One region of the Pseudoalteromonas sp. AS84 genome, then DNA from elsewhere that is predicted to be linked to it. Evidence: predicted binding sites of a transcription regulator. Region 1 holds the regulator's gene; each other region holds the start of a gene.
The links. Region 1 encodes sigma-54, which starts transcription at its own class of promoters, with help from an activator protein. Its sites were predicted from a motif close to GTTGGCACGNNNNTNGNNT; they were not measured.
Positions count from the first base shown of each region.

Region 2: WNY79_RS12310 (flagellar basal body rod protein FlgF) is a predicted target of sigma-54. The motif match lies at 1,984-2,002, and genes of this name have one in related genera.
Region 3: WNY79_RS10110 (DUF2726 domain-containing protein) is a predicted target of sigma-54. The motif match lies at 2,753-2,771, and genes of this name have one in related genera.

Region 1 is NZ_JBBMQY010000016.1:73,437-80,328, forward strand. It holds gene kdsC (3-deoxy-manno-octulosonate-8-phosphatase KdsC) at 1-374, shown strand, start outside; gene lptC (LPS export ABC transporter periplasmic protein LptC) at 371-925, shown strand; gene lptA (lipopolysaccharide transport periplasmic protein LptA) at 915-1,460, shown strand; gene lptB (LPS export ABC transporter ATP-binding protein) at 1,457-2,182, shown strand; gene WNY79_RS15455 (RNA polymerase factor sigma-54) at 2,252-3,751, shown strand; gene hpf (ribosome hibernation promoting factor) at 3,779-4,066, shown strand; gene ptsN (PTS IIA-like nitrogen regulatory protein PtsN) at 4,071-4,523, shown strand; gene rapZ (RNase adapter RapZ) at 4,542-5,387, shown strand; gene WNY79_RS15475 (HPr family phosphocarrier protein) at 5,430-5,702, shown strand; gene mgtE (magnesium transporter) at 5,828-6,892, shown strand, end outside.
Region 2 is NZ_JBBMQY010000010.1:129,537-136,428, forward strand. It holds gene flgH (flagellar basal body L-ring protein FlgH) at 1-377, opposite strand, end outside; gene flgG (flagellar basal-body rod protein FlgG) at 394-1,182, opposite strand; gene WNY79_RS12310 (flagellar basal body rod protein FlgF) at 1,204-1,947, opposite strand; gene flgE (flagellar hook protein FlgE) at 2,105-3,475, opposite strand; gene WNY79_RS12320 (flagellar hook assembly protein FlgD) at 3,535-4,215, opposite strand; gene flgC (flagellar basal body rod protein FlgC) at 4,229-4,660, opposite strand; gene flgB (flagellar basal body rod protein FlgB) at 4,666-5,073, opposite strand; gene WNY79_RS12335 (protein-glutamate O-methyltransferase CheR) at 5,219-6,049, opposite strand; gene WNY79_RS12340 (chemotaxis protein CheV) at 6,070-6,892, opposite strand, start outside.
Region 3 is NZ_JBBMQY010000008.1:27,672-34,563, reverse strand. It holds gene arcB (aerobic respiration two-component sensor histidine kinase ArcB) at 1-1,544, opposite strand, end outside; gene folE2 (GTP cyclohydrolase FolE2) at 1,776-2,696, shown strand; gene WNY79_RS10110 (DUF2726 domain-containing protein) at 2,811-3,407, shown strand; gene mtnN (5'-methylthioadenosine/S-adenosylhomocysteine nucleosidase) at 3,530-4,237, shown strand; gene ampE (regulatory signaling modulator protein AmpE) at 4,238-5,182, shown strand; gene tyrS (tyrosine--tRNA ligase) at 5,277-6,476, opposite strand; gene WNY79_RS10090 (peptidoglycan DD-metalloendopeptidase family protein) at 6,788-6,892, shown strand, end outside.

The DNA.
Region 1 (6,892 bases):
TTATAAACAGTGGCTTTGAAGTGGCTGTAATTACTGGTCGTCATTCACAAATAGTGCAACAACGTATGAGCAGCTTAACCGTACAGCATATTTATCAAGGTCAAGAAAATAAGCTCATTGCCTATCAAGAATTAAAAGACAAACTCAACCTTAGCGATGAACAAATTGCTTATATCGGTGATGATGGCCCTGACATGCCTGTTATGGAATTAGTCGGCTTTGCTGTTGCAGTAAATGATGCCCATCCACTTATTAAACGTTTATCACACTATATAACGCAAATGCCTGGCGGCTTTGGTGCAGTAAGAGAGCTCACCGACTTACTTATGCTTGAAAATGGTAAAGCATTGACTACACAAGGCACTAGTTCATGAATGCAGCGCGCATAATATTAAGCGTTTTATTCATTAGCTGTATGGTTTGGCTTTGGTACCCTTATTTTACACAACCAAATATTTTGCCTCAGACTGAGCCTGAAGTTATTGCCAAGCCTGATTACATAGCCATTGAACTCAAACAAACAGCCTATGACGAACAAGGTACAATCAGCCACAAAGTAACTGCGGCTAAAATGGAACTATATCAGCAATTAGGTTTCACGTTTTTTGAAAAACCCATTTTTACTTTATATAACGAAAAGCAAACGTGGCAAATAAATGCAGACGAAGCAACATTATACGAAGACAAACAATTAATTTTAGAAGGTAACGTGGTTGCCAAAAACTTAACCGATAACGCCATGATAGACAAAATCAATGCTGATAATATTCAGGTAGATATAAAGCTATTAACAATGCGCTCGGAGCAACCCGTTATCATCACTGGACCCAATTTAAAAATCACCGGCAAAGGCCTAGAAGCCGACTTAAAAACCGAAGTGATAAAACTAATTAACCATACGCGAACCATATATTATGACCAATAAAATATTAAAATCACTTATTATTCCTACACTTATACTAGCATTTAATAGCAGTGCTGCAGAGCCAAATACACAGCCTGCTGCAAATCAAATATCAATAAGCGCCGATAAGCAAGAAGGTCAATTAAAAGCTAATGTCGGGATTTTTGAGAAAAACGTTGAAATTATTCACGGTAACCGCCGTATTACAGCCGACCGTCTCGAAGTACATAAACGCGATGAACTTGGTGATAATAAGCAATTATTAATTGCCACTGGTAGCCCTGCCCACTTTGAAGAGAAGCAATCAGACGGCACGACTATGAGCGCCAGTGCTGACGAAGTACGTTACGATGTATCTAAGCGTTTTTTAACGCTTGTTGGTAATGCACAGGTATCGCAAGCAGGACAAAAAATAAATGCTAAAAGCATTACCTACGACATTGAGCAGCAGCTAATCAGTGCCGAAAAAGATGAAAACTCAACTGACCGCGTTCATACAATTTTAGTACCCATTGAAACTAAAAAAAGTAAAAAAAGCGACAAAGGTCAACCATGAGCACATTAAAAGCAGAACTATTAGCAAAGAGCTATAAAGGCCGTGAAGTTGTAAAAAACGTTGGCCTTGAAGTAAAAGCTGGCAGTATTGTTGGCTTACTTGGCCCTAACGGCGCAGGCAAAACAACCACGTTTTATATGATTGTAGGCCTTGTGCCTAGCGATAAAGGTAAAATATCGATAGATGATAACGATATTACTCTTTTACCTATGCATAGTCGTGCTAGATTAGGCATAGGCTACTTACCGCAAGAGTCTTCAATTTTCAGAAAGCTAACTGTTTATCAAAACTTAATGGCTATTTTAGAAACGCGCAAAGAGTTAAATAAACAAGCTAGAGAAGACACTCTCGATAAATTATTAGATGAATTTAGCATACAACACATTCGTGATAGCCAAGGTATGGCATTATCAGGTGGCGAACGTCGTCGTGTTGAAATAGCACGTGCGCTGGCAGCAGATCCTAAATTTATATTACTGGATGAACCGTTCGCTGGTGTTGATCCAATTTCAGTATTAGATATAAAGAAAATAATAGAACATCTTAAAAATCGTGGGATTGGAGTATTAATTACCGACCATAACGTAAGAGAAACCCTTGATGTTTGTGAAAAAGCCTACATTGTTTCTCATGGGGAGCTGATTGCATCAGGTACTCCAGAACACGTATTAAATGATAAAACAGTACGCGATGTTTACTTAGGCGAGCAATTTAGGCTGTAACATTTACGCCATGTCTTTAAGCATCTGCTAGTATTAATTATAACAACATAAAAGGATTGTTAGAGATACATGAGGCAATCACTACAGCTGCGCATGGGCCAGCAACTTACAATGACTCCACAGCTGCAACAAGCTATTCGTTTGTTGCAACTCAGTACATTGGATCTCCAGCAAGAAATACAAGAAGCTCTCGACAGCAACCCGCTATTAGAGGTTGAAGAACAAGACTACTCAGAAGATGCTGCTGGCAAAAACGAGCAAAAAGCTGATACCGATGACATAACTGTTAGCGCATCTGCCGATGATGCTCCAAGCGAATACGAACAAGATAGTGGTGAAGCACTTGCGAAAGACACGCTAAGTGACGACATGGCTATGGATGTTAGCTGGGATGAGTACATGAGTGCCGCTCCTGCAGCATCATCGGGTCCAATGCCTGAAGATGAATCAATTTATCAAGGTGCCTCTACAGAGACGCTCCATGAGTATTTAATGTGGCAGTTACAATTAACGCCATTTAGCCCTACAGACGAAGCTATTGCTATTGCCATCGTAGAAGCCGTTGATGATTCAGGTATTTTAACACTAAGCTGCGAAGAGATTTTAGAAAGCTTTAATCAAGAAAACGAAGATGATAACGAAGTCGAACTTGATGAAATTGAAGCTGTATTAAAGCGCATCCAACTGTTTGATCCTGTCGGTATTGCTGCACGTAGTTTACAAGAGTGTTTGTGTATTCAGCTTAACCAATTTGATAAAGAAACACCTTACATTAATGAAACAAAAATGATTTTAACCGAGCATATTGATTTATTAGCTGCTCGTGACTATCGTACATTAATGAAGAAAACCAAGCTCAAAGAAGAAGAGCTTAAAGAAGTAATGACATTAATCCATACTCTTAGTCCTAAGCCAGCAGATACTATTGTAAGAGAAGAATCTGAGTATGTTATTCCAGACGTGTCGGTTAAAAAAATTAAAGGCCGCTGGGTTGTTGAGTTAAACCCAGATAGCATGCCTAAAATTCGTGTTAATAGCCAATACGCTGCAATGTCTCGCACTGTAAAATCGAGTGGTGACAGCCAGTTTATTCGCTCGCATTTACAAGAAGCTAAATGGTTTATTAAAAGCTTAGAAAGTAGAAACGACACGCTTTTAAAAGTAACTAATTGTATTGTTAAGCAACAACAAGGCTTTTTTGAACACGGACCTGAAGCAATGAAACCGATGGTTTTAAATGATGTTGCTGAAATGGTAGAAATGCACGAATCAACAATTTCGCGCGTAACAACTCAAAAGTATATGCATACACCCCGTGGTATATTTGAGCTTAAATACTTTTTCTCAAGCCATGTAAGCACCGAAAACGGTGGTGAATGTTCATCTACAGCAATTCGTGCACTTATCCGCAAATTAATCGCTGCAGAAAACTCAGCAAAACCATTGAGTGATAGTAAAATAGCGGATATATTGGCTGAGCAAGGAATTAAAGTAGCAAGACGTACAATCGCAAAATACCGCGAATCTCTGGCTATTCCACCGTCAAATCAGCGTAAAAGCTTGATCTAAGACGCAAAAAAAAAGAGGGTAATGCTTATGCAACTAAACTTAACTGGTCGTCACGTAGAATTAACCGATTCACTAAGAGACTATATTAATACCAAATTTGCGAAGCTAGAAAGACACTCTGATCATATTAATAATGTTCATGTCATTCTTGATGTAGAAAAATTAAATCAAAAAGCAGAAGCTACAATACATGTAAGTGGTGCTGAGCTATTTGCCTCTACGGAACATCAAGATATGTATGCCGCCATTGACTCGTTGATCGACAAGCTCGATCGACAAGTAATTAAACACAAAGAGAAGCTTGCTCGACACTAATATGATGAAATTAAGCTCACTTATATGCCAGGACTGCAGCAAAGCTGCGGTCCTTTTTAATAGCAAAAAAAGAATTTTAGAGTTCATTAGCGAACTTGCTCACGACAAACTTCCGTATTTACCGCAACAGGATATCCTTACTGCTTTAATGAGCAGAGAGAAACTGGGTAGTACAGGTATTGGGCGTGGTATTGCCATTCCTCATGGTCGAATGAGCGGTGCAGAAGAGCCTTTAGCTTTAGTACTCGTTAGCGAAACTCCAATAAATTTTGATGCAATAGATAATCGTCCTGTTGATATTTTTGTCGCACTCATCGTACCAGATGGCGATAACCAACAGCACTTAAAGACTCTCGCAACCATTGCTGATAAACTAAACAACAAAGATTTTTGTAAACAGTTACGCTGTGCAAAATCAGATGCTGAGCTTTACCAAGTTATTGTCGATCAATCATAGTTTTATAAAGGGTGTTAAATGGAGTTAATTATCATAAGCGGCCGTTCTGGTTCTGGAAAGTCGGTTGCTTTACGCGTTGTAGAAGATTTAGGCTATTATTGCGTAGATAATATTCCAGTTAACTTGCTTCCTTCATTAGTTCGCAGTGTGTCTGATAGCTACGATAAAATTGCTGTTAGCATTGATGTGCGAAACATCCCTAAAGAGCAAGATGAATTTAACGATATTCTTGAATACTTACCAGGCTTTGCAAATCCTACGTTATTTTATTTAGATAGCGACGATCAAACGTTGATAAAACGCTTTTCAGAAACACGCAGGTTACACCCACTATCAATTGACTCGCTGCCTCTTGATTTAGCCATCAAAAAAGAAAAAGAATTACTTGATGTATTAATCACCCGCGCCGACTTTATGATAGACACAACTGATTTAAGCGTTCACCAACTTGCAGAATCTATTCGTGAAAAGATTTTAGGTAAAAAAGATAAGCAACTAATTGTCACGTTTGAATCGTTTGGTTTTAAACACGGTATACCAAAAGAAGCCGACTATGTATTTGATGCACGCTTTTTACCAAATCCACATTGGGAACCTGAATTAAAACCTTTAAATGGGTTAGATCAACCCGTTAAAGATTATTTGGCCAATCACAGCATAGTGCAAAAATTCACATGGCAAATTCAAACATTTGTACAAACGTGGTTACCGCACTTAGAGCGAAATAACCGCAGTTATTTAACCATAGCTATCGGATGTACAGGCGGACAACATCGCTCTGTATATTTAGCGCAAACTATCGGTGAAAGTTTTGCAATGACACATCCCAATGTAAAAATTCGCCATCGTGAACAAGAAAAATAATAGAGCTGAATAATCACCTGTTCAGCTTAGGTAGAGTAAGTTATGCACTGTGAAGACACTTTTTTAATAAAAAACAAATTAGGCTTACACGCTAGAGCAGCTACTGTGCTTGCGCAGTTAGCAGTACAATTTGATGCGACAATCACATTATTTCAAGATGATAAAGAAGCCGCGGGCGATAGCGTACTTGCACTAATGTTACTTGAAAGTAGCCAAGGCAAAGAAGTAAAAGTTGTATGCAAAGGCCCCGATTCTGAGCAAGCTTTACATGCTGTTGGAGAGTTAATAGCACAACGTTTTAATGAGCAAGAATAAACAGTTATAAAAATAATGCTCGCATTACTAACGCCTCAACTAAAACAGATATATAAATACGGTTAGTGACGCCAGTTAACTCACCTCTCCTCATAAAGTAATATAAAAATTTATAAAGGACGCCAATGCCTGAAGCTTTTGAACAAGATTACCCACTACAGCAACTAAAACAGGTGACTAAGTCACTCAATAGTGGTCAATTTGTTCAAGTTAGGCGCATGCTCGCAAAAACAGCTCCTTGTGATACCGCATTACTATTAGAATCATCCCCCCATAAAATTCGCCGACTCCTCTGGCAGTTGGTTGATCCTGATGTGCAAGGCGATGTTCTTGAAGAACTATCAGAAGATGTTCGTTTAGGCATTATTGCCCAGATGGAACCTAAGCACATTGCAGCCGCAACAGAGGATATGGGCCACGATGACTTAGGTGAAGTATTACGTAGTCTGCCAGACACCGTTTATAAAGACGTTGTTAGCGCGATGGACATTCAAGACCGTGAACGTGCAACACAAGCACTTTCGTATCAAGAGCGTTCTGCTGGCGCGCTAATGAACACCGATACGGTGACCATTCGCCCCGACGTTACGCTTGATGTTGTACTTAGGTATATTAGGCTACGCGGCGAGTTACCAGAAGGTACCGATGACTTGTATGTTGTTGATAAGCATAACTGCTTTATAGGCGCTTTATCACTCAGTACATTATTAACTAACCCGCCAGAAAAAATTGTTCGCGATTTAATGGATGAAGATTGTGAGTCTATCCCAATCTCTATGGATGAAAGTGAAGTCGCGCAATTATTTGAACGTCATAATTGGATATCGGCCCCCGTAGTTGATGATAACGATCAGCTCCTTGGTCGTGTAACTATCGATGATATTGTTGACGTAATAAGAGAAGATGCGGAGCATAGCTTACTAAGTTTAGCCGGTCTTGATGATGAAGAAGATACCTTTGCACCAGTACTAAAAAGCTCTAAAAAACGCTCAGTTTGGTTAGGTGTCAACTTACTAACGGCACTTGCAGCTGCTTTTGTAGCTAGCTTTTTTGAAGGCACTTTAGATGTTTTACCTATTTTAGCTGTACTTAACGGTATTGTCCCTTCTATGGGTGGTGTTGCAGGTAGCCAATCATTGACGCTTGTTATTCGTGGTATTGCGGTAGGTCATATAAATCAAACAAACCAA
Region 2 (6,892 bases), on a different contig from region 1:
AACGACGAATCGCTGCCAATACCAAACTGAATGCTATCGCCACCTATATTGACAGGTAGGCCACCTAATCCAATAACGGGGTCTAAGCTTGCCTCAGTTTCTTTGTCTGTTTCTGTTTTGGCGGCTTTTGTTGCTTGAGTAGACTCTTGCAACTTAACCGTGATTATATCGCCAGTACGTAGCGCTTTTTTATCGGAATATAAGTCGTTTGATGTGTGAGTATTAAATAATGAACCTGTGGCTACCAGCGGCTCTAAAATAGGCTCGGGGTACATAGGTGCGTAGTAAGGGTCGTCCTGCACTACTTCACTATTTTGCGTAGACATACAGCCACTTAAAAATAATGTGCCCGCTGCAAATAAAATAATATTACGCATAATTCCCCCTACTCTATTAAAGCTGTTGATTGATGTAACTCATCATTTCGTCAACGGCCGAAATTACTTTTGAGTTCATTTCGTAAATACGCTGAGTTTCGATTAGATTTACGAGCTCTTCAGTTACATTTACGTTTGAAGTTTCAAGAGAGCCTTGAATAATGCTACCTAACCCTTCAACACCCGGGTTACCTTGTACAGGTGCACCACTTACAGCGGTTTCGGTATAAAGGTTTTGACCAATTGGCTCAAGGCCTGATGGATTAATAAAGTCACTAATTGTTAGCTGACCAATTACAACGTTATCGGCTTGCCCTGCAACACGTACAGATACTTCGCCGTCTTGCGAAACCGTAATTGATTGCGCGTCATCAGGTACATTCATTTCTGGCTGAATAACGTAACCAGCGCCCGATGTTACGATGCGTCCATCGCCATCAGTAGTAAACTGACCATTGCGCGAGTAAGCAATATTTCCATCTGGTTGCAGTACTTCAAAAAAGCCTTCACCAGAAATCATCCAATCTAGTGAGTTTTCGGTGGTCAACATGTTGCCTTGCGTAAACTCTTTTTGGTTAGCTACAACTTTAGCACCCGCACCTAACATTAAACCCGACGGCATTTCGGTATCTTGCGATGAACGACCACCTGGTTGATTAATATTTTGATAAAGTAAATCTTCAAATATAGCGCGGCTTTTTTTGTAACCTACGGTACTCGCATTCGCTAAGTTATTTGAAATAACCGATATATCGGTTTGTTGAGCGTCTAGCCCAGTTTTACTGATCCACAATGCTGGATTCATAATCGTGTCCTCACTTTAAAGTTAAACTATGCGTAATAACTGATCTTGACGCTCGTCAATTTCTTCAGCTGTTTTCATTAATTTCACTTGTAATTCAAATTGGCGCTGGTGGCTTATCATGTCGACCATTTCGTGAACAGGATTCACATTCGACATTTCAAGCGAACCACTTAAAACTTTTACATTGGCAGAGGTATCTACTGTTACATTTGCTTTTGGTCTAAATAAACCATCGTTACCTTTTTCGAGCTGTGAGCTATTTGCTTCTACCACTCTAAGCGTGTCTATTTCTTCTAAAAAGTTAGCGGGAGCGCCTTGTGGTCGAACTTGAATAGCGCCATCTTGGCTAAACCCTATTTTTTCGACTGGGACGGGTAAAATAACAGGTCCCCCTTCGCCAATAACTTGACGACCGTGGCTGGTTACGAGCATACCTTGAGCTGTAACGTTTAACGTACCCACTTTTGTGTAAGCTTCATTACCGGAGGCATCTTGCACAGCAAGCCATGCGTTATCGCTCATCGCGATATCTAAGTCGCGCCCGGTTTGAACAATGCCACCCGATACCATGTTAGAACCCGGACGCTCTTGCATTGAAAATACACGGGTAGGCAAACCTTCGCCAAACGCTTGCATAGAACGCGCCTGCGCAAAGTCGGCTTTAAATCCTGTTGTATTTGCATTCGCCAAATTATTGGCTTTAAGCGCAAGCCCTTGTAGGCTTTGCTTAGCGCCAGAGGCCGCAATGTAGACCATTTTGTCCATAGTATCGACTCACATAAAAAATCTCTGAACTTATAAATGCAAAATAGGTGCCAGATTAAATTTGACGCAACATTGAGAGGTATTTAGAAGGGCTTACAAAGAGGACTTATAAAAAAGGCTGCAAAAATGCAGCCTAATATATTCAATGGGGTTTAACTTATCGAATCTGCAAAATACTTTGCTGAATTGTTGAGTTAACTTCAAGCGCACGTGAGTTTGCTTGATAATTACGCTGTGCAGTAATTAAGTCTACAAGCTCATTAGTAAGGTTAGTATTTGATTGCTCAAGTGCTGATGAGTTAATTCCACCAAACGTACCCGAACCAGCTTCACCTGCTACAGGTTCGCCTGAATCAATACTTTGCTTCCAACTTGTATCACCCACTTGTGATAACCCTTGTGAGTTTGGAAAACGTACCATAGCCACTTGGCCTAAAAATGTTGAGTCGCCATTACTGTAAGAGGCAACAATTTTACCGTCTGTGCCAATATCAATTCCGGCTAAACGACCAACTGTTGAGCCATCTTGATCGAGTGCTTTTACTTCAAAACCACTTGAATACTGAGTTGGGATACGTCCTGCCGTGTTATTTTCATCGCGCCAGTTAAGCTCAATACCAGTACCTGGGAAAGTTGCACCATTGTCTAGTAATGTTGATAAACCAGCACCAGAACCCGCTGGTAGTAGTATTTCATCAAAAGTAGTTGTATTTGTATTTGCCACACCACCTGTTGTTGATGGTAAACCACTTGAGTCAAAACCTAGGGTGGTCAATGGTGTATAAGGTGTCGTTGTTTGTTCTCCACCAGTTGTGCCATCAACTACTTTGCCATCGAGAGTTGCATATACTTTCCAACTGTTATCTGTACCACCTGCTGCGGCATCATCTTCTTTGGCAAAAAAGTATTGTAAAATGTGAGGTTCACCTAGTGAATCATATACTGTTGTTGACGTAGATGAGTTATAAGTACCACTGGATGTAGGGTCAAAATCTAGACCTGTTGGATCCGCCGTTGCATCTAAGTTAAACGACAAAAATACATTTTCGGTTGCGCGAGGAGAACCAGACGAGTCAGGGATTTGAATTGGATCAGTTGTGCTCAAACTTACCGACGTTGTATCACCTGTAGATGAATCAACTGGGAATGCTTGTAAAAAGTTACCTTTTGCGTCAACCATAAAGTTATCTTGGTTAAGCTTAAATGCACCTGCACGTGTATATGTTAAATCTTGCGAAGATAAATCATCGGTCATCGCAAAATAACCTTCACCAGTGATTGCTAAATCAAGTGAGTTATTTGTAAATTGCAGTGAGCCTTGGTGAAACTGCTGCGCAACCATGGTTGTTTGCACACCGTCACCATTTTTAGTCTTACCAGAGCTAAATACTGATGAAGCGTAAACATCGGCAAACTCAGCGCGTGACTCTTTAAAACCTGTGGTATTAACGTTTGCAATATTATTTGCCGTTACGTCTAAATCTTTTTGCGCGGCAGCAAGGCCGGTTAATGCAATATTGAAGCTCATAATTCACCTCTAACCTGTTAGTCTGTGGCCTGCTAGCAGGCGAAAAATACTAAAATTTATTACGCGATTTCAGCTACATCTGTCAGCCTAACCGCACCTTCTTTAGTGTTAATAATAATGCCACTTGAGCCATTAATATTAACGCTTTCAATGTTTTTAAATGTAGCAATGGGCAAGCTTGAAAATTCACCGTCAGTGCTTCCTTCAGCGGTTACTGAATATTCACCTTCAGGTAAACGCTCACCGGCTTCATTTTTGCCATCCCACGCAAAGCGAACTGCACCTGCTGATTGAGAACCCATATCAATAGTTCTCACTAGCTGACCTGATGCATCTGTCACTTTAATTTTTAAGTTATCAACGGCTTCTTCTGCCACTGCCGAGCCTCTGGCATCACCCGTTTCATTTAAATCTAAGGTGTTTGACTCAAGTAAAGCTTGCTTGCCAACAAGTGTTGATGCTTGCAAAGCTGAATTTGATGTCATAGATGAAGCTAAGCTATCAAAATTTGAATTTAAATCGCTGATCCCTTGCGCCATTGTAAAGCTCGTCATTTGAGCAATCATTTGATCGTTATCCGCAGGGTTACTGGGATCTTGAAACGATAATTGCTGAGTTAACAAAGAGAAAAAGTCTTCTTGTGTTAACGCATCACTCTCAGTATCACTGGTAGCAACTTGTTGCTCTTGCCAGCGTATAGAGTCTAAATAGGATGAAGATGTACTAATATCGTTACTCATAACCTACCCTCGGTTACCGCTGCCCTAGCAACAGTGTTTTACTTAGCATTTGCTTTGCTGCATCAGCAACTTGCACGTTTGTTTGGTAAGAACGAGAGGCAGAAATCATATTTGCCATCTCCTCTACAACATTAACGTTGGGTTTATAGATATAGCCATTTTCATCCGCACTTGGATGATTTGGGTTATATTCAATTTGTAATGGAGCATCGCTTTCAACAATGCCCAAAACTTTAACACCAACTGCGGAGCCCTGCTGGTTACTTGCTGATGCTGAAGCTTTTGTTAGCTCAGCCGCAAATACAGGTTGGCGCGCTCGGTACGTTTTGTCTTGAGATGAACTAATGGTATTAGCATTAGAAATATTACTAGCGGTGGTATTTAAGCGAACATTTTGTGCGCTCATACCCGAACCTGCAATATCGAAAACATTATATAAACTCATAATTTTTATCCTTGACTACCGAGAGCTTTATTCAGACCTTTGAATCTGCCGCTTAAAAATTGCAAGCTGGCCTGATACTCCATAGCATTCTGTGTATACAAGTTTCGTTCCACTTGTATATCAACCGAGTTACCATCGCCTGTATCTGATTGATTTGGCAAACGAAATGATTCAGAGCTGCCCATACTATGAGTACCTCCACCAATGTGTTTATCATTAGTTCTTACCATAGTATTGCCGCTTTGCTGGGTTGACCTTGCCGCTTTTAAAGCTGAGGCAAAGTCTATATCTTTTGCTTTATAGCCAGGCGTATCAGCGTTAGCTATATTAGTTGCAATTAATTCTGCTCGCTGTGAACGTATCAACATGGCTTGCGGATGCACACCTAATGCTTTATCAAAACTGATAGCCATAACCTTCTCCAAAAAATTGACTTACCCATGAATAAAGCAAAAAATAAGCCATTAATATTAGGAAGTGTTATATTTTTATAAGGTTATGTATCTAAATAGAAAAACGACGCTGAGGGCGTCGTTTAAGGGAAATGAATTAACTTAGTTATTTCTTTTGGTAAATGATACCGGGGTTGCATCTAACCATATCATATTCAGTACTTAGCCCAGTTAGGGACTCTGACGCGCCTAAAAATAAATACCCTTTTGGGTTTAATGCTTGTGCAAACTGATTAATAATTTTAGCTTTTATTTCAGGCGCAAAGTAAATAAGTACATTACGGCAAAAAATAATATCAAACTTGCCCATTAACGCGTAAGAATCAAGCAGGTTTAGGTGCCTAAAACTAACTTGTTTTTTTATTGTATCGTTTACTTGTGCCATACCATTGCCGCTGTCTTTAAAAAACTTTTTACGACGCTCTGCAGATAACCCTCTGGCAAGTGCAAGCGCGTCATATTCTGCATTTTTACACATATCAAGCATGGTATTAGATATATCGGTACCAATAATTTGTGCCCCCATACGAAGCACACCTGGTTGCTTGGCGTTAAATTCAGCTACTGACATAGCTATTGAATAGGGTTCTTGTCCTGACGAGCTGGCAGCAGACCAAATTTTTAAAGGCCTCCTTAAGTCTTTAAACTCAGGAAAAAGCTTATTTTGGAGCAACTCAAATGGGTATTGATCTCTAAACCACAACGTTTCGTTTGTGGTCATTGCATCAACTACAGCGGCTCTTAATTGCCGCTCGTGAGGCCCAAGTGTTTTACTAACCAACTCCGATAAAGATCCCACATTAAATCGAGTCATTAACGGAGCAAGTCGGCTTTTAACTAAATACTGTTTATTTTCACCTAAAACAATGCCGCATTGCTGCTCTAAAAACGAACGAAACTGGTCGTATTCACTTTGCTGCAAATCTTTATTATTCAAGTTAGTAGCACCTATTTTTGTTAATCACAATGAACCCACTTTTTAACCGCTGTTGCTAATTCGTCTGGGTTAAATTTAGCAATAAAGTCATCAGCCCCTACTTTTTCAATCATCGCTTGGTTAAAAACACCACTCAGAGAGGTATGCAAAATAACATGCAAAGGTGCAAGTTTGGGATCTGCTTTTATTTCAGCTGTTAAGGTATAGCCGTCCATTTCTGGCATTTCAACGTCTGAGATGAGTAATGCTACCCGCTCAGTAATATCGTTTTTACAATCAAGCTCTGCTATTTCTTTTAATCTTATAAGTGCTTCTTTACCATTTTTGGCAAGCTCTGTTTGCACGCCTAAGGGCTCTAGGGCACGTTTAACTTGATTACGCGCAACAGCAGAGTCATCTGCAATAAATACGATACGTTCGCCTAAATCTTTTTGAATATCGCCACTTTGTGCAACTTCAGCACTTACTTCTGTGTTTACTGGGCAAATTTCGTTGAGAATTTTTTCTACATCGAGAATTTCGACTAATTCATTTTCGATTTCGGTCACTGCCGTTAAATATGAATAACGTCCGGCGCCTGATGGCGGTGGCATTATTTTTTCCCAATTCATATTTACAATACGTTCAACTCCGCCCACTAAAAACCCTTGTACAGAGCGATTGTATTCAGCAATGATTATGAAGCTGTCTTTAATGTTGTCGATTGGGCGCCCACCTACAGCCATCGATAAGTCGATTACTGAAATAGTTTGACCACGAATATGTGCAACACCACGAATATACGGATTAGATTTTGGCATGCTTGTTAGTGGAGGGCATTGCAGCACTTCTCTCACTTTAAAT
Region 3 (6,892 bases), on a different contig from region 1:
CGGCCAACATAACTTTGCTCTGTAGGTGCAATACATAAACTAAGCGGTATTTGCACTGTAAAACAACTTCCTTCACCTTCAGTACTATTGACTGTGATTATCCCTTTCATTGCACTTACAAGTGCCTTGGTTACAGCTAAACCAATACCTGAGCCTATCGCGTTAGTCCCTTTTAAATCCGGTGCTTTGTAATACATATCAAATATATGGGCAAGCTGCTCGGGTGGAATACCTTGACCAGTATCCGATACCTTAATAACTAACCATGGGCCTTCTACACGATTTTCTCGGCTACATTCGAGTGTTACTTTTCCTTGTTGAGTAAACTTAACTGCGTTGTTAATTAAGTTCCAAACAACTTGGCGTAGTCGAGTTGGATCGAGCTGCGCATAAATATCCAGCATGCCATTGCGCTTAATATCAAATTCAAGTTCTTTCTGCTCTGCTATTAAACCCGCAAAGTTAACTACATCGTTTATAAAGTCTGACACATTTATAGAGTTGGTTGCTATATCGAGCTGATCTCTATCTATTTTATCTAAATCAATAATATCGTTAAAAATATTACCGAGTGTTTCAGCACTCGAAAAAATAGTATTGCCCCAACTACGCTGTTGCTTATTAAGCTCTGTATCTAATAGCATACGCGTTAAACCAACAATACCATTCAATGGTGTACGTAGTTCATGGCTCAGCGTAGCAATAAACTTACCTTTGTCTTTATAGGCAGTTTCAAGTGCTTGAGCTGCTTCTTTACGGCTAGTGATATCACGACCAAAACCCAATAAACCAATGTAGTCACCGTCATCATTTATAAAAGGTAATTTACGCAGCTCAAACCAACGTGTTTCACCGTCCACTTCATAGCCTACATCTATAGTTAGTGCTTTATGGCTCTGCTCTACCTCTTTGTCGGTTGCCAAAACTTCAGCTAAAAAATGACTCGGAAATATTTGCTCAACCGTTTTACCAATGAGTTCGCTGCTTGATTTACCCATTACTTCTTCAAACATTTTATTACAGCCTGCAAATACACCGTTGTTATCGCGGTAATAAAATAAATCGGGAGATGAATCAACTATTGAGCGTTGCAACATGCTTTGTTGAGCAAGTTCTTGTTGAGTTTTTTTACGCTCAGCAATTTCTCGGCGCAACTCTTCGATAGCGCGGTGCTTGGCATGAAACGCCATTTTACGCTCATCAATTTCAATATTTAAACGGCTAATGTTGTCTTTTAAGGTTTGGTTTAATAGCTTTTCTTGTTTGGTTGCACTATCTAAATAAGCATACGAGGCATCTAATTGACGAATTGAATTAAGTAATACACTTATAATTAAAGGAGAAACTACAGCAGTAAAAAACACCACAGCCAAAATATCAACAAGGTTCAATTCGCCTATCGCAACATAATAAAACATGCTCGATAAAATAAGAGATACAGTTAAAAATAAAGTGTAACAAATAGCTGCTGTTTTAAATTCACCAAATCGCGTTATTAAGCTGGAAAGTACCCGAGCCCAAGGGCTCAAAGAATAATCGGTCATACGTAATTTTATCTCTTAGCTGTGTACTTATATATAAAGAAGGCAATGCGTATGCGCAAACATACCATTTTTCCAGATTTTAGCATTTTTATCCTACCACTACCCATGTTGTGCGATAAAAACAAAAATTTTCATGTTTGATTTTGCTTCTCTCCTCAACTCTTCATTTCAGCAATAAATTATTTAGTGTAAAATGCCCCGCTTTATTATCTCCAAATACGAGTAGCGCACATGCAAACCAATATGCCAGATATAGCAGACACAGCACCCGCTTTACAAACAGGTAAATTAGACTGGGTTGGCATGGGCGAAATCGAACTGCCATTTATTTTTGAATCGCGAGACTTATCACCGGTAACGGTAAACGCTAAAGCCCGTGCATTTGTTAATTTGCATAAAGAAGATGCCAAAGGCATTCATATGTCACGCCTATTTTTGGCACTTGACCTGCTTTCAACCGAGCAGCAAGTTAATCCGCAAACAATAGCGCAAGCACTCGATACCTTTATAACTAGCCACGAAGGGCTAAGCGATAAAGCACAAATTGAATTTAAATTTGAATTACCGCTCCGCCGTAAATCACTATTAAGTGGTAAAGCGGGCTGGAAAAGCTACCCAGTTGTACTTACCAGTACAATTGAAAATAACATTATTAGCTACGAGCTAACCGTAGATGTTACCTATTCTTCAACGTGCCCATGCTCTGCGGCACTTGCGCGACAGCTTATACAAAACGCGTTTAACGAAAAGTTTAACCAAGAAACCTTAAGCCAAAAAGATGTCCACGAGTGGCTAGGCACTACACAAGGTATTGTAGCGACACCTCACTCGCAGCGCTCTATTGCAAACGTAAAAGTAAAGCTTGATAGCAATATTCAAGAGTTTGACGTTGTGACGCTAATTAATACCCTTGAAGCTGAACTTAAAACGCCTGTACAAGCGGCAGTAAAACGCGAAGACGAGCAAGAATTTGCCCGTTTAAATGGCCAAAACCTTATGTTTTGTGAAGATGCCGCACGTAAAATAAAAGCATTGCTGGAGGATGGTAATTACAGTGACTACTGGCTGCAAATAAACCATTATGAATCACTACATGCACACGATGCTGTAGCTATTGCGGTTAAAGGCATTGAAAGTGGCTACAAAGCTTAATTGCTGCGTAGTTTTACTTTTAAAACAAACGGTATTTATTTTATAACCCATACTTTTTAGGCACGTAAATTGCTTTATTTGAGCAGTGTCAATTTGTTGTTATGGAGTTACCGTATGGAATTCGCTTTATTATTAATCTTAGTGTTAGTTGTCGGGGCCTCTGTTGTTGCGTCAAAATTTAATGACGATGGCGGAAACCCGTATCCTTTTACCCGCAAGCAAACTGTTTTCACTCAGGTTGAAGGCGCTTTTTTAAATCTTCTCGAGCGTGCTGTTGGCGATCAATATAAAGTTGTTAGTCGCGTTAAGTTAATTGACGTTATTGACTGTAAGCAAGGTCTTTCAGTTAAATCTAAACGTGCTGCTTTAGCTAAAGCTAAAAATAAGCAACTCGACTTTGTATTAATCGACAAAGAAAAACTTACTATTGTTGCGGCTGTTGACCTAGTTAACAATGCCAATAAAGATGGCCACAAAGCTCAACGCGACTGGTTTGTAAACGGTGCATTAGAGTCTGCGGGTATTCCACATATTCGTATGAAAGTTAAATCGGGCTACCGTCCTTCTGAAGTACGCGATGCAATTATGTTTAAACTTGGTAAGCCTGCAGCAACACAAACGCAGCGCCCTGTTCGTAATCGCTCACATAAGCCAGCGGTACTTTCACCTTCTCAAGCTAAAGCACAAACAACTGCTTTAGCTGAAATTTAAAAACCAAATTAAATACTCTCCTAAAAAGTATTTAAAGCGAGCTCATAAACAAGCTCGCTTTTTTGTTTTTTATTGCTAACTTCACGTATAATCAAGTGATTCAAACTCAGGAATTAAACATTATGAATGTTGGTATTATTGGCGCAATGGAGCCAGAAGTTAAAATTTTACGTGAAGCGATGCAAAACCCACAAATTTTAACTAAAGCAGGTTTCACTTTTTATACTGGTGAATTGGCTGGTAACACAGTAACACTTGTTCAATCTGGTATTGGTAAAGTAGCATCAACGATTGCAACCACCTTACTGATTGATAACTTCAAACCTGATTGCGTAATTAACACAGGCTCTGCCGGTGGATTCGATCCATCACTAAGTGTTGGCGACGTAGTAATTTCGTCAGAAGTACGTCACCACGATGTAGATGTTACTGCTTTTGGCTACGAAATTGGCCAAGTACCTCAAATGCCAGCAGGCTTTGCAGCTCACCCAAAATTAGTAGAAGCAGCACAACAAACAATCGAACAAATCAGTGATGTTAAAACACTTGTTGGCTTAATTTGTACTGGCGACACCTTCATGTGTGATCCGGTACGTATTGATAAAGCACGCAGTGATTTTCCTACAATGCTTGCCGTTGAAATGGAAGGCGCTTCAATTGCACAAACGTGTTTTACGCTTAACACGCCATTTGTTGTTATTCGCTCAATGTCTGATATTGCAGGTAAAGAGTCACCACAATCATTTGAAGAATACCTAGAAACAGCATCAATCAACTCATCTAAAATGGTTGTCGCACTTTTAGAAAAGCTAACTGCAGTGTCTCTTTAAATGCTTAGCAATATTGTTCAAAACCACTTGGACTTTATTGCCTTCATACTAGCGCTCCTTGCTGAGCGCTTTATTCCTCTTGTTAGCTGGTATCATCCTAATACAGCGTTAAGCGCGGTTTTTAGTGCTATTGGCAAGCGTATATACAAACGCAAAGAACCTAAAAGCTATCAATATTTAGCAGCTATACTCGCAAGCACGCTCATTTTAAGTGTTATTCTCATTATTGTCGTGTTATTGCTTGAGTTTGCTTTTTACCCTGAATTACTCGCAGGTCTTATTTTATACTTATGCTTAGAAAGTAAGAGTATTGATAAAAAAGCGCTCCGTATTGCAAAGCTAACTAAAAAAAATCAAAAATCGACGGCACGCGAATTACTAAAACCACTGCTTGCCCGTGAAGTTAATAGGCTTTCATCTCCTGGTATTATCAAAGCATTAATTGAGAGTTTAATACTGCGCACTGCTCGATACTATTTCGTAGTTATATTTATATTTTTAGCCTTTGGCCCTATTGCTGCTCTCGCCTATCGATTACTTACTTTAATACAACAAGCCTGGCGTAGTGATATATCCCCAAATAGCTACTTTTTAAAACCGCTTAAAATTCTCTTGTTTATTATTGAGTATATTCCAATGCGCTTGCTGGCTTTAACCATTGCAGCAAGTAGAGCGAGCAAACAAAGCATGCACTACGTAAAGCATTACGGCAGGCACTTTTATCAAACTAATACTGGTTGGCTACTCAGTACATGTTCTGCATCACTTGGAGTACAACTAGGCGGGCCTGCGGTTTATTTGGGTACTCGCTTTAATAAAATGCGTATTGGTGCTGATAGACTACCTACCCCCGAGGATGTGCCCGTTATAATTAATAGGTTAAATCAGGCCCGTGCATTTTGGTTGTTAGTAATTGTAAGTATTGAAATATTAAAAGTGATTTAGTGACTATTTAGTGACTACCTCGTAACTATTTACAGACCCAAAATACAAGCACTAAAAAACCAGCCTAGGCTGGTTTTTTAGTTTCATACTGTATTTAAGCTACAGTGATGTTTGCAAACTTACGTTTACCTACTTGGTAAATAGCCGTTGTACCTTTCGCTACTTCAAGTTTGGTATCAGTGATTTTATCTTCACCGTTAAGTTTAACTGCACCTTGCTTAATCATGCGCATTGCTTCTGACGTACTAACTACTAAATTTGCTTCTTTAAGCAAGTTAGCAATTAAAATAGTATCTTCTGCAATAGTGATTGTCAGCTCAGGGATTTCATCTGGTAACGCTTTTTTCTGAAAACGCTGGATAAAATCATCATGTGCACCTTGTGCATCAGCTTCACTATGAAAACGAGCAATTAACTCTTTAGCTAGTTCTATTTTAATATCGCGCGGGTTAGTACCTTGCTCAACACGCTCTTTTTGAGCTGCAATTTCTTCAATAGAAAGCGCGCTTAATAAATCGTAATAACGCCACATTAGCACATCACTAATTGACATTATTTTACCAAACATATCGTTTGGCGCATCAGTAATACCAATGTAATTACCAAGTGACTTAGACATTTTTTGAACGCCGTCAGTACCTTCAAGTAATGGCATCATTAATACTGTTTGCGGCCTTTGGCCTTCAACTTTCTGTAGCTCACGACCCATTAGTAAGTTAAAGCGCTGATCAGTACCACCTAGCTCCACATCAGACTCTAGTGCAACCGAATCCCAACCTTGTACCAGAGGGTATAAAAACTCATGAATTGCAATTGGTTGACCGCTGCCATAACGCTTTTTAAAGTCATCACGTTCAAGCATGCGCGCTACGGTTTGGTTTGCAGCAAGTTTTATCATACCTGCAGCGCCTAACTTTTCCATCCAAGTAGAGTTAAATGCAACAGTGGTTTTAGCAGGGTCGAGAATTTTGAATACTTGTTCTTTATACGTTTCAGCATTGGCTAATACGTCTTCGCGAGTAAGTGGTTTACGCGTTACGTTTTTACCTGTTGGGTCACCAATCATGCCAGTAAAGTCACCAATTAAGAAAATAACCTCATGACCTAGATCCTGAAAGGTTTTCATTTTATTAATTAGTACAGTGTGCCCTAAATGTAAATCAGGTGCTGTAGGATCAAAGCCTGCTTTTATTTTTAGCTTTTTGCCCGACTTTAGTTTTTCAACTAGTTCGTCTTCAATTAATATTTCTTCTGCACCGCGTTTTATCTCTGCTAGAGCGGTTTGTAAATCCACTTTGTATTACTCCAAAATTCTGCCTACGAAGGGGCGACTAGTTACTTGTAATCACGGTTTTTATTAAGGTTTAAACCGAACATATATATGTAGCTAACATAACAAATTTCTATCTAATTAAAATAACTTTTTAAGTTATTAGGGCAACTAAACTAAATGAATTGAGTCTTAGTTAGATAGGACGTTAAAAAAGGCTTTCTACCCCTGATTTTAGCGTAGTTTAAATCTACAAAACACTAGTATTCGCACATTATTAAGTATATCCTGCAATATTACGTATTTATTATCTTGACAGCAGAAAAAGGCACGTTATGGTTCACGTGGTTCACACGCTCCCCAAAAAACACAAATTGCTTATTTTAGGTTTGGTTTCTGCTATTGTTGGCTTAGCCTTTCTTCCTTCTGAAAAAGCCACT